One region of the Streptomyces bugieae genome, then DNA from elsewhere that is predicted to be linked to it. Evidence: riboswitches for the same ligand, from Rfam matches in the RefSeq annotation. Region 1 holds a riboswitch; each other region holds the start of a gene.
What was found. A riboswitch is a leader RNA that binds a small molecule or an ion and turns the genes downstream of it on or off. The one in region 1 is predicted to bind cyclic di-AMP.
Positions count from the first base shown of each region.

Region 2: another riboswitch for cyclic di-AMP. It lies ahead of V2J85_RS25300 (M23 family metallopeptidase); the one in region 1 lies ahead of V2J85_RS35820 (transglycosylase family protein).
Region 3: another riboswitch for cyclic di-AMP. It lies ahead of V2J85_RS36455 (M23 family metallopeptidase); the one in region 1 lies ahead of V2J85_RS35820 (transglycosylase family protein).

Region 1 covers NZ_JAZBJP010000042.1:34,191-39,991, forward strand. Annotated here, with positions in the region: gene eno (phosphopyruvate hydratase) at 11-1,291, opposite strand; gene V2J85_RS35820 (transglycosylase family protein) at 1,583-2,239, opposite strand; cyclic di-AMP (ydaO/yuaA leader) riboswitch at 2,247-2,413, opposite strand; gene V2J85_RS35825 (LysM peptidoglycan-binding domain-containing protein) at 2,667-3,704, opposite strand; gene V2J85_RS35830 (cytochrome P450 family protein) at 3,955-5,190, opposite strand; gene V2J85_RS35835 (LysR family transcriptional regulator) at 5,375-5,801, opposite strand, start outside.
Region 2 covers NZ_JAZBJP010000019.1:26,700-32,500, reverse strand. Annotated here, with positions in the region: gene V2J85_RS25310 (M16 family metallopeptidase) at 1-910, shown strand, start outside; gene V2J85_RS25305 (M16 family metallopeptidase) at 946-2,328, shown strand; cyclic di-AMP (ydaO/yuaA leader) riboswitch at 2,604-2,757, shown strand; gene V2J85_RS25300 (M23 family metallopeptidase) at 2,770-3,570, shown strand; gene V2J85_RS25295 (GntR family transcriptional regulator) at 3,751-4,440, shown strand; gene V2J85_RS25290 (HPr family phosphocarrier protein) at 4,770-5,051, opposite strand; gene V2J85_RS25285 (bifunctional acetate--CoA ligase family protein/GNAT family N-acetyltransferase) at 5,185-5,801, shown strand, end outside.
Region 3 covers NZ_JAZBJP010000045.1:21,218-27,018, forward strand. Annotated here, with positions in the region: gene V2J85_RS36450 (aldo/keto reductase) at 1-629, opposite strand, end outside; gene V2J85_RS36455 (M23 family metallopeptidase) at 781-2,025, opposite strand; cyclic di-AMP (ydaO/yuaA leader) riboswitch at 2,037-2,182, opposite strand; gene V2J85_RS36460 (DUF2332 domain-containing protein) at 2,485-3,828, shown strand; gene V2J85_RS36465 (PP2C family protein-serine/threonine phosphatase) at 3,931-5,073, opposite strand; gene V2J85_RS36470 (hypothetical protein) at 5,421-5,801, shown strand, end outside.

The DNA.
Region 1 (5,801 bases):
CTCCGGGGCGTCAGCCCTTGAAGCGGGGGAACGCGCTGCGGCCGGCGTACACCGCGGCGTCGTCGAGGATCTCCTCGATGCGCAGCAGCTGGTTGTACTTGGCGACGCGCTCGGAGCGGGCCGGGGCGCCGGTCTTGATCTGGCCGCAGTTGGTGGCGACGGCGAGGTCGGCGATGGTGACGTCCTCGGTCTCGCCGGAGCGGTGCGACATCATGCACTTGAAGCCGTTGCGCTGGGCCAGCTCGACGGCGTCCAGGGTCTCGGTCAGCGAGCCGATCTGGTTGACCTTGACCAGGAGGGCGTTGGCGGAGCCCTCCTCGATGCCGCGGGCCAGGCGCTCGGGGTTGGTGACGAACAGGTCGTCGCCGACCAGCTGGACCTTGGCGCCGAGCTTGTCGGTGATGACCTTCCAGCCGGCCCAGTCGTCCTCGAACAGCGGGTCCTCGATGGAGACCAGCGGGTAGGCCGCCACCAGCTCCTCGTAGTACTCGGTCATCTCGGCGGCCGAGCGGTCCTTGCCCTCGAACTGGTACTTGCCGTCCTTGTAGAACTCGGAGGCGGCGACGTCCAGGGCGAGCGCGATGTCCTGGCCGGGGGCGTAACCGGCTTCCTTGATGGCCTCGAGGATGAGGTCGAGGGCCTCGCGGTTGGAGCCCAGGTTCGGGGCGAAGCCGCCCTCGTCGCCGAGGCCGGTGGCCAGGCCCTTGGCCTTCAGGACCTTCTTGAGGGTGTGGTAGACCTCGGCGCCCCAGCGCAGGGCCTCGGAGAAGGACTCCGCGCCGATCGGGGCGATCATGAACTCCTGGATGTCCACGTTGGAGTCGGCGTGCGAGCCGCCGTTCAGGATGTTCATCATCGGCACGGGCAGGACGTGCGCGTTCGGGCCGCCCAGGTAGCGGAACAGCGGGAGGTCGCTGGCCTCGGAGGCGGCGTGCGCGACGGCGAGGGAGACGCCGAGGATGGCGTTGGCGCCGAGCGAGCCCTTGTTGTCGGTGGCGTCCAGGTCGAACATGGCCTGGTCGATCAGCCGCTGCTCGGTCGCGTCGTAGCCGACGAGCTCCGGGCCGATCTGCTCGATGACGGCCAGGACGGCCTTCTCCACGCCCTTGCCGAGGTAGCGGTTGGGGTCGCCGTCGCGGAGCTCGATGGCCTCGAAGGCGCCGGTCGAGGCGCCGGACGGCACGGCGGCACGGCCGGTGCTGCCGTCGTCGAGGCCGACCTCGACCTCGACCGTGGGATTACCTCGCGAGTCGAGAATTTCGCGGGCTACGACGACGTCGATGGACGGCACGTTGTCTCCTTCATGGGTGTCTGGAGTTCTGCAGCACGAGCCTAACGGCCCGGGGAGGGTCCGCCTGCCCTTGGCCCGCTCCGTGGGACGGAATAACCCCACAAGCAGCACAAAGGCCCAGCTCACGGGATGTTTGCCGCAATGTTCGCCGAGCGGGGAAAGTCCGGCGGAGCGTCCGGCCGGCGGCGGCGCGGACGGCGGGGTACGGAGAAGCCCCGCCGCGGCGCGCCGGGGGGAGGGGCGCGCCGGACGGGGCCGGTCTCACCAGGGGTGTCCCGGTGCGGGGACGACTCAGACGTGGAGCTTCTGACCCGGGAAGATCAGGTTGGGGTTGCCGCCGATGACGGACTTGTTGGCCGCGTAGACGGCCTTCCAGTGGGTGCCGTGCGCCTTGGCGATCTTGGCGAGGGTGTCGCCGGCCTTGACGGTGTAGTTGCCGTGGCCCTGGTTCTTCTTCGGGGCGGCCGGGGTGCTCTCGTGCTTCGGGGCGGCCGGGGTGCGCTTGACCGCCGCGTCGCTCTTCTCCGGTGCGGACTTGGCGACCGGGGTGCTGCTGTCCAGGTCGGGGGACGGGCCACCGGCGGTCAGACCGCCGGCGCCGGCGCAGGACCAGGCGCCCGGGCCCTGGAGGGCGAGGAGCTTCTCGGCGGCGGCGATCTGCTGGGACTTGGTGGCCAGGTCGGCGCGCGGCGCGTACTTGGTGCCGCCGGCGGCGGCCCAGCTGGAGTTGGAGAACTGCAGGCCACCGTAGTAGCCGTTACCGGTGTTGATCGACCAGTTGCCGCCGGACTCGCACTGGGCGACCTTGTCCCAGGTGGCGACGGAGGCGGCGGAGGCAGAGGTGGCGCCCATCAGCGGGACGGCCACGGCGGCACCGGCGACACCGGCGAGGGTGGCGACGCGGGCGGCCTTGGAGGGACGACGGTGCTTGCCCTTGAAGATCAGCATGGTTCGTTCGTTTCCTCACCGACGCCTACGAGGTGAGCTGTCGGGTTCGGACTGTGAGTCGCCCGGCCGGTGCCATGAGCACCGGGCTTCACCCCAAGCCGGCTGACCCGCTTTCACGGGCCGGGCCGGCGCCTACCTTGGTTCCCCCGCTCCTGCCTACGGCGCTTGCGCGTCAACTGCCTCCGACCACCGGCAGGACTCGGCGTGTGATCGAAGGGGCCCGCTTTGGCGAGCGGTGATGACCGTAATCAGGAACCACCCGGGTGTTCAAACCCCCTCATCTGGACCGAGTTGACCATTTTTGATCACGGAGGGGTCACAAACCCGCAGGTGGGGACCGGTGCGACGGCAGTGGACCCTTCGGGGCCCACCGCCCCACAACGAGACGCTTGTCTCACTTTCGCCAAAGCGGGCCGAAACCGGCGAACTACCCTGCGGACTGCCCGAGATCGAGCTGCTGACCTGGGTGGATCAGGTCCGCGTCGGAGCCGACGACGTCCTCGTTGCGGTCGTAGAGCGCCGGCCAGCCACCCGGCAGCCGGTGCGCCTGGGCGATCGCTGACAGGCTGTCACCCGGCTGCACGGTGTACCCGTCGCCCTCGGCCGGGGGCGTCCGGTGCGCGTCGTCGCCGCGCGAGGCGTGCCGCCCGCCGGAGGCCCGGTCGCCGCCGTCGCCGTCGCCCCGGTCCGCGTCGCCGCGGTGCCGGCCCGAACCGCCCGGCACGCCGTCCGTCGTCGTACCGCCCTGCGATCCGTCGGAGGCCGTGCCGTCCCCCTTGCCCGTACCGGCGCCGTCGCCGGTACCGCTGGCGTCGCTGCCGCTGGTGCCGTCGTCGGAGGGGGCGGTGGTGCCGGACGGATCCTCGCCCCGGTCGCCCGGCGTCGCGTCGCCGGACGGCCCGGACGAGCCGGAGGTCCGGTCGGGGTCGGGGGACGGCGTGCCGGTGCCGGCGGAGTCCGAGGGGTCGGGAGTGGACGGGGACGGCGTGGCCCGCGACGGCTCGTCACCGGCCGGCCCGTCGTCCTCGTCGCCACCGGGGTCGTCGGCCGTCCCGTCGTGCCAACCGGAGGAGCCGGAGCCGGCGGTCCGGTCGTCGTCCGACGGGTCGGGTATCGGGGTGCTGGTGCCGCCCGGGTCGACCCGCGGCACCCGGCCGTCCTTCGTCAGACCGGCGTTCACCGCACAGCTCGGCCAGGCGTCCGGGCCGAGGTCGTCGAGGATCGTCTCGGCCACCGCGATCTGCTGGGCGCGGCTGGCGAGGTCGGGCCGCGAGGCGTAGGCCGCGCCGCCGTGCCGGTCCCACATGTCCTGGGTGAGCTGGAGCCCGCCGTAGAAACCGTTGCCGGTGTCCGAGCTCCAGATGCCGCCGCTCTCGCACTGGGCGACCCGGTCCCAGGTCGCGGTGTCGGCGGCGTGGGCGCCACCGGCGGAGAGCAGAGGCAGTGCGAGTGCCGAGCCGGTCACTCCCGCCGTGACAAAGATGGCCGGTGCTTGACGGGGGCGACGGTGTCGGCCGTTCCCGGAACGCATGCGGATGCCTTTCGCGCGGCGGTTGAGTTGTCGCGATCCGACGGTTTCCTCGGCACTGTGTTCGAGGAGCCGTCGATCGTGGATCGAAAGGTAGCCGGGGTCACGGGTAGTCACAAGTCGGTGTAGCAAAGATCACGCGCAGGTCACGTCCTGACGCTCTGTCACCATCGGCCTCCGTCGCTGGTCAGGGCCGCTCGGACGTGAACTCCACCGGCAGCGACCGCAGTCCGCGCATGATGAGCCCGCCACGCCACCGCAATTCGGCCGGTTCCACCGCAAGCCGGATGTCCGGAAGCCGGGTCAGCAGGGTGGCGAGCGCGGTCTGCCCTTCGAGCCGGGCGAGCGGGGCGCCCAGGCAGTAATGGATGCCGTGCCCGTATCCCAGATGCTGATTGTCACGCCGGGTCAGGTCGAGCAGGTCCGGGTCGGGGAAGCGCGCCGGGTCGCGGTCGGCGGCGGCCAGCACCACCAGGACGGGGTCCCCCTCGGCGATCCGCTGCCCCCCGAGGGTCAGCTCCTCGGTGGCGAACCGCCAGGTCGCCAGCTCCACGGGGCCGTCGAAGCGGAGCAGCTCCTCGACCCCGGTGGTCAGCAGCTCGGTGTCGCCCGCCGCCAGCGACTTCTGCAGCAGCTCGCGCTGGGCGGGGTGCCGGAGCAGCTGGTACGTGCCGTTACCGATCAAGTTCACGGTCGTCTCAAAGCCGGCAAACAGGAGGATGAAGGCCATCGCGGCGACCTCGTTCTCGGTGAGGTGCTCGCCGTGGTCCGAGGCGCGGATCAGCCCGGAGATCAGGTCCTCGTCCGGGGCGGGGGTACCCTCCAGGGTTTCGCGCTTGCGGTGGATCAGTTCGGCGAGATAGCCGCGCATCTTCTTCACGGACCGTGCGACCCCACCGCGCGGGCCACCGCCGTGGCGGATCATCATGCCCGCCCAGTCCCGGAAGTCGTCCTGGTCCTCGCGCGGGACGCCCAGCAGGTCACAGATCGCGTAGATCGGCAGCGGGAACGCGAACTCGTGGATCAGGTCGGCCTCGCCGCGACCGGCGAACCCGTCGATGAGGTGGTCGGTCAGCTCCTGCACCCGGGGCGCGAACTCGGCGACGCGACGGGGCGTGAACGCCTTGCTGACCAGCCGGCGCAGCCGGGTGTGGTCCGGCGGGTCGATGTTGAGCAGATGCGTCATCAGGTTGGCGCTGCGCTCGCCCGGGATGCCGACCTTGCCCTTGCCGTGCGCGGACTCGCTGTGGTGCACCGGGTTCTTGGAGAGCCGGGCGTCGGCCAGCGCCTGCCGCGCCTCGGTGTAGCGGGTCACCAGCCATGCCTCGACCCCGCTGGGCAGCGCCGTGCGGTGCACCGGCGCGTGCTCGCGCAGCCAGGCGTACGCCGGATACGGATCGGACGCGAACTCCCAGGTGAACAGCTCGGGCGCGGGCGGGACCGGCCGGTTGGCCGGGCAGCCCGCGGGGCGGCCCGGAGCGCTGTCCGCGGGCGTGGGGTCCGTAGAGGTGGGGCGGGGCTCGTCGTGCACCCTCTGACCGTAACCGCCCCGGAAGACGCCCCGCGCACGGGCGGCGGGCCCGCCACCGGGGCACCCGGCGGCGCCCTCAGGAGCCGCCCGGATCCACCCCCAGCCCCTCCAGGAAGGCCACCGCCGCCGGTGACGGCCCCAGGGCGCTCCACACCACCCGTTCCGTACGCTCCGGCGCCGGCCGCGCCCGCACGATGTGCAGCCCGGGCAGCTCGGCGGCGATGGCCTCCGGGACCATGCCGATGCCCAGCCCGGCCCGCACCAGCTTCGCCAGGAACTCCACCGTGGTCACCTCGAAGGACACCTCCGACGACAGCCCCGCCGCCCGGAACGCCTCGTCGCGCTGGCGCCGGGCCGCCGACCCCGCCGTGAAGTCCACGAAGGTCTCCCGCGCCAGCCGCGCCAGCGTCGTCCACTCCCGCCCCGCCAGCGCATGCCCCGGCGGCACCACGGCCACCAGCTCCCCGCGGGCCAGCACCCGCTCCCGTACGCCGGACGGGCGG
Region 2 (5,801 bases), on a different contig from region 1:
CCGCCAGCGTTACGACAACGTCCCTTACGGCACGGCCTTCGAGAAGCTGACGGCCATGGCGTACCCGGAGGGTCATCCGTACCACCACACCCCCATCGGGTCGATGGCCGATCTGGACGCCGCCTCCCTGGAGGACGCCCGGGCGTTCTTCCGTACGTACTACGCGCCCAACAACGCCGTCCTGTCGGTCGTCGGCGACATCGACCCCGCCCGGACGCTCGCCTGGATCGAGAAGTACTTCGGCTCGATCCCCTCCCACGACGGCAAGCAGCCGCCCCGGGACGGCACGCTGCCCGATGTGGTCGGCACCGAGCTGCGCGAGGTCGTCGAGGAGGAGGTGCCCTCCCGTGCCCTGATGGCGGCCTACCGCCTGCCGCACGACGGCACCCGTGAGGCGGACGCCGCCGACCTCGCCCTGACCGTCCTGGGCGGCGGCGAGTCCTCCCGCCTGTACAACCGGCTGGTGCGTCGCGACCGCAGCGCCGTGGCCGCCGGTTTCGGCCTGCTGCGGCTGGCCGGTGCGCCCTCCCTGGGCTGGCTGGACGTGAAGACGTCCGCCGGGGTGGAGGTGCCCGCCATCGAGCGCGCGGTCGACGACGAGCTGGCGCGGTTCGCCGCCGAGGGGCCCACCCCGGAGGAGATGGAACGGGCGCAGGCCCAGCTGGAGCGCGAATGGCTGGACCGTCTGGCGACGGTCAGCGGCCGCGCCGACGAACTGTGCCGGTTCGCCGTCCTGTTCGGTGACCCGCAGCTCGCGCTGACCGCCGTGCAGCGGGTCCTGGACATCACCCCCGAGGAGGTGCAGGCGGTCGCCAAGGCCCGGTTGCGCCCCGACAACCGTGCGGTGCTCGTCTACGAGCCCACCGAGCCGGCCGGCAACGCCGCCGAGGAAGGGGAGACGGAGCAGTGAGCGACGACACCCGCCAGGATTCCGCAGGGAGCACCATGCAGTTCCACCCGCAGCCCCAGAGCGGCGCGCCCAAGCCGTGGGCCTTCCCGGCCCCCGAGCGCAGCCAACTGCCCAACGGCCTCACGCTCCTGACCAGCCACCGCCCCGGCCAGCAGGTCGTCGCGGTCGAGATCAACCTCGTCGCCCCGCTGGACGCCGAGCCCGAGGGCCTGGACGGCGTCGCCACGATCATGGCGCGCGCCCTGTCCGAGGGCACCGACAAATACGACGCGGAGGGCTTCGCCGCCGAGCTGGAGCGTTGCGGCGCCACCCTGGACGCGCACGCCGACCACCCCGGCGTACGCGTCTCCCTGGAGGTCCCGGCGTCCCGGCTGACCCGTGCGCTCGGCCTGCTCGCCGATGCGCTGCGCGCCCCCGCGTTCCCGGAGAGCGAGATCGAGCGGCTGGTCCGCAACCGCCTCGACGAGATCCCGCACGAGCTCGCCAACCCGGCCCGGCGTGCGGCTATGGCGCTCTCCAAGGAGCTGTTCCCGGCCACCGCGCGGATCTCCCGCCCCCGTCAGGGCACCGAGGAGACCGTCGCGCGGATCGACGCCGCGGCCGTGCGCGCCTTCTACGACGCCCACGTCCGGCCCGCCACGGCCACCGCCGTGATCGTCGGTGACTTCACCGGCGTCGACCTGGCCGCGGCGCTCGCCGACACCCTCGGCGCCTGGAGCGGTTCGACCGCCGAGCCGGTCAAGGCCACCCCGATCGCCGCCGACGACACCGGCCGCGTGGTGATCGTGGACCGCCCCGGCGCCGTCCAGACCCAGCTGCTCATCGGCCGGATCGGCGCCGACCGGCACGACCGCGTGTGGCCGGCCCAGGTGCTCGGCACGTACTGCCTGGGCGGCACCCTCACCTCCCGTCTGGACCGCGTCCTGCGCGAGGAGAAGGGCTACACCTACGGCGTGCGCGCCTTCGGCCAGGTACTGCGCTCCACGGCCCCCACGTCCCCCGAGGGCACCACCGGCGCGGCGCTGCTCGCCATCAGCGGCTCGGTGGACACCGCCTCCACCGGGCCCGCGCTGGAGGACCTCTGGAAGGTGCTGCGGACCCTCGCGGCAGAGGGGCTGACGGACGAGGAGCGGGACGTCGCGGTGCAGAACCTCGTCGGGGTGGCGCCGCTCAAGTACGAGACCGCGGCGGCCGTCGCGGGCACCCTCGCCGACCAGGTGGAGCAGCAGCTCCCGGACGACTTCCAGGCGCAGTTGTACCTCCGGCTCGCGGAGACCGGCACGGTCGAGGCGACCGCCGCCGCCGTCAACGCCTTCCCGGTGGACCGCCTGGTGACCGTCCTGGTGGGCGACGCCGCGCAGATCACCGAGCCCGTCAAGGCGCTGGGCATCGGAGAGGTGAAGGTCGTCAGCGGCTGATCCGCCCAGGGCGCATGACGACGCGTCACGACCGGTCGGCTCCCGCGGTGTTCGCGCACCGCGGGAGCCGTCGTATGTCCGCCGCTCGTCGGCCGGAGTCCGTACCTGTCCGCCCGAGTCCGTCGGTTGTCCGTCGTATGTCCGGTTTGTAAGGGCTCGTTGGGTCGGAACTTGTGGGATCCCGCACAAAATCGTGGTTCCGTTTGGCTCCGCGAAGTGGCCCCGATTAGCGTCGGTCCGGCTGTTCGTCACAACTCCGCCACAACAGTGGCACCGGACAGTCATCGCCGAGTCCCCGTACGGCGCGAGCCAGGGGAGCCGGGGACCCACGTCCCTGGGGTGAATCGGGCCCCTCTCCGGAGGAGCCCGTAGGAGACCTTCCTGCTCCGAACCCGTCAGCTAACCCGGTAGGCGAGAGGGAAGGAAAGGACAAGCCAGCACATGGCGTTCACCCGTGCCACCGGGAAGCACCGCCGGGCCAGCCGCAGCGCCCGGACGACCCGCAAGCTCGCCGGCATAGCCACCCTCGCGACCTCCGGCGTCGTCGGCACCCTGGCCTCGCCGGCGCTGGCCGCCACCGACGCGGCGCGCACGCAGGACACCGGCCTCACCCAGGCCGTCGTGCTCGGTGACGAACTCGCCCACCGCCTGGAGGTCCAGGCCGACGCCCAGCAGGCCGCCGCCGAGACCGCCGCCGTGCAGGCGAAGGCCGAGGCCGAGGCCAAGAAGCGCGCGGCGGAGGCCGAGCGGCACGCCGAGGCGGCCAGGAAGAAGGCCAAGGCCGAGCGCGAGGCCAAGGAGCGGGCCGCCCGGGACGCCGAGCGCAAGCGTCTGAACGCCTTCGTCGCCCCCGTCGCCGACTCCTACGTCTCCACCGGCTACAAGGCGTCCAGCAGCCTGTGGTCCTCCGGAAGCCACACCGGCATCGACTTCCACGCCGCCACCGGGACCTCCGTCCACGCGGTCGGCGCGGGCACCGTCGTCGAGGCCGGCTGGGGCGGCTCGTACGGCAACAACATCGTGATCAAGATGCACGACGGCACGTACACCCAGTACGGCCACCTGTCGTCGATCGGCGTCTCGGTCGGCCAGACCGTCACCCCCGGCCAGCAGATCGGCCTCTCCGGGGCCACCGGCAACGTCACCGGCCCGCATCTGCACTTCGAGGCCCGCACCAGCCCGGACTACGGCTCCGACATCGACCCGATCGCGTATCTGCGGTCGCACGGCGTCAACGTCTGAGCCGGCGTCCGGCCGCCCCGCCCGCACCCCCGGCGCACGCCTCCGCATCCCCGCGCCCGCTGGCCAAAAAATATCGCCGAATACGCGGAGTCCGTCGGAAAAACCGTGCCGGTCGAATAGAGTCTCGGAAAAGCCGCCGACCGGCGGCGTTTTCCGGGGATTACGGCGGAGGCACGATCGATGCGAGGCCATATTTCCGCGCATGCGGTGTGCACGGCGATTCGCGAGGACATCATCTCCGGTGCACTGGCGCCGGGGAGCCGGCTGATCGAGGAGATCCTGGCGGCGCGCTACGGCGTCTCCAGAGTGCCGGTCCGCGAAGCGCTGCGCACCCTGCAGTCGGAGGGCTTCGTCACCACCCGCCACCACGCGGGCGCCTGCGTCGCCGAGCCCACCGAGCAGGAGGCCGCCGACCTGCTCGACATCCGTGCCCTGCTGGAGCCGCTGGGTGCGGCCCGCGCGGCCGCCCGGCGCACCCCCGCCCATCTGAAGGTGCTGCGCGGTCTGGTACGGCTCGGCCGCGAGCGGGCCCGCCACGGCAACCCCGCCGACCTGCGCCAACTCGACGGCTGGTTCCACGAGACGCTGGCCCAGGCGGCCGGCAGTCCCAGCCTGACCGCACTGCTGACCCAGCTGCGCCGCAAGATCGAGTGGATGTATGCGGTGGAGCCGCCGCCGCGGGCCGGTGAGGCGTGGGACGACCACGGCGCGGTGCTGGACGCGGTGGCCCGGGGCGACGCGGAACGGGCCCGCGCCCTGATGGCGGCGCACATCGAGCGGTCGCTCCCGGTGTACCGGCTGCGGCGCCCCGCCACGCCCGACGTGAGCGACACGAAACGGCCCGTCAACACGGCGCGCGCCCGTTCTTAACAATCGGGCCGTATACAAAGGGGTGCGGAATTTCCGGGGCGCGATTGCGTCGCATCCGGATTTGAATTCGGATATCGGCGCGTTTTCGTATGCCGTTGCGCGCGTGCGTTCCGGTACGCACATTCCGCGGCACGCTTTCCCGTACCTGCCTCCCGGCATAGTGGTCCCAGGCCGCGAAAATTCCGCGGCAGCGGGTGTGACATGTGCGTGGGGGAGGGGGAGGCCATTCCCCCGGAACGGTATTTCTCCGGCACGCGAAACGGCCCCGCCGCGGCACCTTTTCAGGTCACCGTGGCGGGGCCGCCGTGCGAAGGGGCGTCCCGGGGGACTCAGACGGTCTCGGGCAGCTCTTCGAGACCCTCGGCGACGAGCTTGGCCAGACGGTCGAGCGCTACCTCGGCGCCCTCGGCGTCCGAGGCCAGCACGATCTCCTCGCCGCCCTGGGCGCCCAGGCCCAGGACCGCGAGCATGGAGGCCGCGTTGACCGGGTTGCCATCGGCCTTGGCGATCGTCATCGGGACGCCCGAGGCGGTGGCCGCCCGGACGAAGATCGACGCGGGGCGGGCGTGCAGGCCCTCGGCCCAACCGACATTCACGCGGCGCTCAGCCATGGTGTTGCCCTTCAAAGTCGTGACTGTTGTCTAGACCATTCTCTCACGCTGCCGGGAGTGCTCCCAGCCTCCCCCTGACCCCGAGATTACGCGCGCCGGGCCGGTTGTCGGTGGCCGGTCGTACGCTGTCCGCATGCAGAAGCCGCCGGACCACGCATACCCGACCCACTGGGAAGCCGACGTGGTGCTGCGCGACGGCGGCACGGCGCGGATCCGCCCCATCACCCCCGACGACGCCGAGCGGCTGGTCTCCTTCTACGAACAGGTCTCGGACGAGTCCAAGTACTACCGCTTCTTCGCGCCCTACCCGCGCCTGTCCGACCGCGATGTGCACCGCTTCACCCACCACGACTACGTCGACCGGGTCGGGCTCGCGGCCACGGTGGGCGGCGAGTTCATCGCCACCGTCCGCTACGACCGGATCAACGACCAGGGGCTGCCCGCCAAGAGCCCCGAGGACGACCAGGCCGAGGTCGCCTTCCTGGTGCAGGACGCCCATCAGGGGCGCGGAGTGGCCTCCGCCCTTCTGGAGCACGTCGCGGCCGTCGCCCGCGAGCGCGGCATCCGGCGGTTCGCCGCCGAGGTGCTGCCCGCCAACACCAAGATGATCAAGGTGTTCACGGACGCCGGGTACACCCAGAAGCGCACCTTCGAAGACGGCGTGGTGCGGCTGGAGTTCGACCTCGAACCGACCGAGCAGTCCATGGCCGTGATGCGCAGCCGCGAGCAGCGCGCCGAGGCCCGCTCCGT
Region 3 (5,801 bases), on a different contig from region 1:
ACGCCGTTGCGCGCGGCCACGTCGGCGAGTTCGCCCTCGTACGTGTCGCGGGAGACCAGGTTGTAGTGCGGCTGCAGGGCCACGTAACGGGCCACGCCCTCGCGGTCGGAGAAGGCGAGGGACTCCGCGAGGCGCTGCGCGGAGATGTTGGAGGCGCCGATCTCCCGGACCTTGCCGGCCCGGACGAGGTCGTCCAGGGCGGTCAGGAACTCGCCGACCTCGACCGACTCGTCGTCGTAGTGGGTGTAGTAGAGGTCGATGTAATCCGTGCGGAGACGGGTGAGGGACTCCTCGACCGCGGACTTGATGGTGGCGGCGGACAGACCCTTGTAATCGGGGTGCGCGCCGACCTTGGTGGCGATGACGATGTCGTCGCGATGGCCGCGGGAGGCCAGCCAGTTGCCGAGGACCGCCTCGGACTCGCCGCCCTTGTTGCCGGGCACCCAGGCCGAGTACACATCGGCGGTGTCGATGAAGTTGCCACCGCCCGCCACGTACGCGTCGAGTACGGCGAACGACTCGGCCTCATCGGCGGTCCAGCCGAAGACGTTGCCCCCGAGGGAGAGGGGGGAGACGGACAGCGAGCCCAGGGCCCTGGGCGTACGGGAGTTGTTGCTTGTCGCGCTCATGGTGGGGGCAGCGTCGCGGGGCGGGTGGTTATTCCCGCTTACGGGAGTTATTCCCGTTCCTCGGATACTCCCGTTCCTCGGATACTCCGGTTCCCCGGACGGCGGCCACCCTCGCGCCGTGGCCGCCCGCCCCGCCCCGCCCGTCAGGTGTTCAGACGTTGACGCCGTGGTCGCGCAGCCAGGGCATCGGGTCTATCGGGTCGCCGGCGCCGGGGCGTACCTCCAGGTGGAGGTGGGGGCCGGTGACGTTGCCCGTGGCGCCGACCCGGCCGATGACGTCGCCGGTGCTGACCTTGCCCGAGGTCTTGACCATCGAGGACAGGTGGCAGAACCAGAGCTCGGTGCCGTCGTCGAGGGTCAGGACGATGCGGTAGCCGTACGAACCGGCCCAGCCGGCCTGGGTGATGGTGCCGGAGTGCACCGCCTTGACGGGTGTGCCGGTCGGGGCGGCGAAGTCCTGGCCGGTGTGGTCCGCGACCCAGCGGTCACCGGCCTGCCCGAAGCTCGCGGTGAGGGTGTACGAGGAGACCGGGGTGATGAAGCTCTGCGCCAGTTTGGCGAGGCGTTCGGCCTCCGCCTTTCGGCGGGCCTCCTCCTCGGCCTTGCGCCGGGCCTCGGCCGCCGCCTCCTTCTTGGCGGCCGCGGCCTTCTCCGCGGCCTTCAGGTCCGCGGCGGCGTCCGTCGTGGCCTGCTTGATCGCGGCCTGCTCGGCGGCCTCGCGGGCCTCCTGTTCGGCGGCGCCCTGCTGGGTGTCGGCCTGCTGGAGGATGCGGCTGCGCAGCGCCTCGCCGGCGTTCGCGCCGGAGCCGGAGTCCGTACCCGTACCCGCGTCGGAGCCCGTGCCCGAGCTCGATCCGGCGTCCGTGTCTCTGCCCGGGCCGGTGAGCGGGTCGGCGGAGGTGGCGGCGGAAGCGGTGTGCGCGCCGCCGTCGCCGTGCGAACCGCCGTCGGATATCAGGTCGCCGACGCCGGGCAGGGAGGCGGCGTCCGGGAGGTGGTCGGCGACCGCGTCGGCCACTCCGCCGAGGTCGGGCATCGAGATCGGCACCGGCGGCCGGCCCTCGGCCGTGGCCATCCCGCCCGCACCGACCGCCGCGATGACGCCGACGCCCAGGACCGTGCCACCGCGGGCGAGGCCACCGCCGCGCTGCTTGGCCACCCGGTGCTTGCCGCGGACCGGGCGGACGGACTCCTCGGTGGGGTTCCATTCCTCCCACTGGCCGTCGGCGTCACCGTTCGTCCCGCCGGCCGTCGCGAAACGGGCGTCGGTGACGAAAGCGGTGTCGCCGGGACCCGCGAAGGCGTGGGGAGCTCCCGACGCGTACGGGGCGCCCGGGCCCCGGTCGTCGGACTCGTAGGTGGACGGAGCCTCGGGGACGGGCCTGTTGGACGCCACGGGGGCGCACTCCTTTCCTTCCTTCTCGCCTACCGGGTTAGCTGACGGGTTCGGAGCAGGAAGGTCTCCTACGGGCACCCTCTGGCGAAGGCGTCCGATTCACCCCAAGGTGGTGGTTCCCCGGTTCCCTTGGTGCAGTTCGAGGTGCTGGAGGTGCGTGAAAAGCGCGTGCGGGATTCGGCGTCGGCGCACGGTGCCGCCTCTTGCGGCGGCTGGGACGACCGCGCTGCGTTATCGGACAGTAATAGAGATCGCGGCGGTTTTCCAAGCCTTCCCGGGAATCCATATGCCTCGCGCACCAGCTTTGGCGTGGTCTTTTCCGGTCACCATGGCCATAAATCGGGCGAGTTGGCCGCACCACCCCGTGCCGCGTCTAAACGATCTCTCGATGATTGTGCGTCAGTTGTTATGCGGAGGGGTGCCTGCCCATTACGGAACGTGAAGACGTAACGTCGGATCATGGTCGTCAACGCCGAGCGCCCTGGACACTCCGAGCGCCCCGGACCCTCCGAAAGTCCCGGATACGCCGAGAACCCCGGACCCGCCGAACGCCTCCGCAACACCGGTCACGGGCGGCACGGCCGTCCCGGCCACCGCGGCGGCACGACCGGAAGCGCCCAGGACGTGGCGCGGCGGTACCAGGAGTTCTCCTGGCGCGAGGCGCGCGGGCGGTCCGACGCCCACGAGGAGTTGAGCGCACGGATCGGCCAGGACCAGGAGTTGTGCGAGCTGCTGGCGGGGTCGCTGCCGGCCGGCGACAAGCAGCAGCCCCAGCTCCTGCTCGCCGCCGTCCGCCATCTCGACGGCCCGCACGCGGAGCAGGGCCCGCGCGGCGCGGCGGCCTACGGCCGCTGGCGCGAATGGACGATCCGGCACTGGGACCAGGTGCGGGACGTCATCCTGCGCCGCGGCACCCAGACCAACGAACCGGCCCGCTGCGCCACCCTGCTGCCGCTGCTCGCCCGGCTGCCCCAGCCGCTGGCCCTGCTGGAGGTCGGCACCTCGGCCGGGCTGTGTCTGCACCCGGACCGCTATCGGTACGCGTATGGATACGGATACGAAGAGGGCTCCGGATACGAAGACGGCTACGGGTACGAAGGCAGGTACGGATACGGGGACGCGGGCGCGCCGGGTCCCGGGCACCCGGGCGGGCACGGAACGGGAGCCCACCACCGGGTCGTCGGCGCCGGAGCGCACGCCCCGCTCGTCGAAGTGGGCGCCTTTGACAGCCCCGTGGTCTTCCCCTGTCAGGTGCAGGCGCCGGTGCCGGCGCCGGCAGCGCAGCGGGCGCACGTCCCCGCCCGGCTCCCCGAGGTCGTCTGGCGGGCCGGGATCGATCTCGCACCGCTCGACCCGGTCGCCGAGCCGGACGACCTGCGCTGGCTGCGGTCGCTCGTATGGCCCGGCGACGAGGCGCGGGCGGACCGGTTGTCCGCGGCCGTCGACGCGGTGCGGGCGGTGCCGCGACCGCGGATCGTCCGCGGGGACCTGATCGACGAACTGCCCGCGCTGGCGGCCGAGGCACCGGACGGGGCGACCCTGGTCGTGTTCCACACCTCCGTGCTGAGCTATCTGCCGTTCGCCCGGCGCGAGGAGTTCGCCCGGCTCGTACGGTCGGTCCTCGACGGGCGGGACGGCGGCGGGCACTGGGTCTCCCAGGAGCACCACTCCGTGCTGCCGTGGCTCCCCCTGCCCGCGCACCACACCCCGCGCCCGGACGACCCGCTGCAGCTGACCCTCGCCCTGGACGGGCACCCGGTCGCGCTCACCGGCCCGCATGGACAGAGCTTCCGCCCGCTGTAGTGGGCCCCTGACGGTCCTTTGGCACACCCTTGTCGGAGCGTCCGCCCGCTGTGGAGCGCCGGGTCGGCGGCCTTGCGCGTACCCCCGCAGGTCGCCGAGCTCTCACTCCCCCATCGGCCGCTGCAGCGCCAGCAGGGCCATGTCGTCCGCCGGGGCGCCGCCGGTGTGCCGGGCGACGTCCTCGATGAGGGCGTCCAGGAGGCCGCCGGGACCCGGGAAGTGCCGGCCGCGGAGCTTGTCCGCGGGGTCGTAGAAGCGGCCGCGCAGGTCGCGGGCCTCGGTCACGCCGTCGGTGAAGAAGAGGAGCAGCGCGCCGGCCGGGAAGAACGACTCGTCGGAACGGTCCGGCCAGCCCGCCACCTCGCTCATCCCCAGCGGCAGCGCCGGCGCGGCGGGCGTCAGCTCGCACAGCCCGCCGTCCGGGCCCAGCAACAGGGGCGCCGGATGGCCACGGTTGAGGACCCGCAGCACCGACCGCCCGCCGGCGGGGATCTCGGCCAGGACCGCGGTGGTGAACCCCTCGTACCGGTCGATTCCCGCGCGCCGCCCGCCCTCCCGTTGCAGCGCCCGCTCCAGCCGGCCGGCCACCGCCTCCAGGGTGGCCTCCTGTTCCGCCGCCTCCCGGAAGGCCCCGATGACGACCACGGCGGCCTCCACCGCCTCCAGACCCTTGCCGCGGACGTCGCCGACGATCAGCCGTACGCCGTGCGGGGTGTCCTGCACGGCGTAGAAATCGCCGCCGATCCGGGCGTCCGCCCGCGCGCCCACGTACCGGGCGGCGACCGCGAGCCCGCCGAGCCGCTCGGGCGGCGCCGGCAGGACGGCCCGCTGCGCGGCCTCCGAGACGTCCCGTACGGACGCCAGGTGGGCGTCGGACATCCGGACGACGCGGTTGATGGCGAGCGCCAGCAGGGCGACCACGAAGACGGTCGCGATCTCGGTCACCGACTCGTGGGTGTCCTGGGCGGCGCTGCGGTACGTCACCACCATGGACTCACCCGCCATGGCGGCCAGGGCCGTGAGGGCGGTGGCGGGCAGCGAGAAGAGCGGCGCCGCCACCAGCGGGGCGGCGGAGAAGAAGGGGGCGGCGGTGTAGCTGGGCGGCGTCGCCATGTCGAACGCGAGGCCGCCGAGGATGAGGACGGCGGGGAGCCAGCAGGCCAGGCTCCGGCCCACCGGGGACATCCGGGCCCGGCGCGCCCGGCGCTCCCCGTCGCCCGTGGAGGGCCCGTCGCCCTGCAGCATCCGCACCGGCCTCTTCCCGCTCCGCCCGTCCGCCGTACGAGCACCGGCATGCCGGCCGCACGCCGACGTCACCTCGACGTCCCCAGGCTGTCCGCTCCGGGACGGCCCGGCGAATCCACGGGGGCCGGACGGGTCGCCGCACGACGGGTTCCGCCGGCCCGGCCCGGCCGGGTCGCTGATCGGCCGTATCAGGGTGGTGGCGCGGGGCGGGGGCGTTCATGGTGAAGCTGACCGCTTGCGCAGGCTCGGGCCGGGCCGCAGCGCGGGTACTCCCGATCCGGTCCCGCCGAGGTGAGGCGGACCGGGAAGGGGCGCGGTGGGCCGGTGACGACTGCTGGAGGCTGACTGTGTCATGCACCGAGAGTGATCTGCTGGCGGCTGACGACGGCCGGCTGGAGGAGGTGTTCCGGGCCGCTCCGGCCGGTGAGGTGCCCCGCGGCCCGATGGAGGGCACCGCGATCCTGGGGGCCGGTACCAGCCTGGTGCAGCCGATCGCTGCACTGGTGCGGCTGGCCGCGTGGCGGGGAAAGGTGTTCAGCCCCGAGGGCGGCTACCTGAGCAACCGGCTCGGGCCGTTCGACGCGTTGGCGGTGCTGGCCAGGGTGGCTCCGGGCCCGAGCCTGCTGGACGAGCGGGAGTGCATCGTCATCGACTACTCGCGCACGTCCTTGGTCGCGGGCGGGGTACGCGATGAGATCCGCCAGGTGGGCCCGGGCCTGTACCTGGGC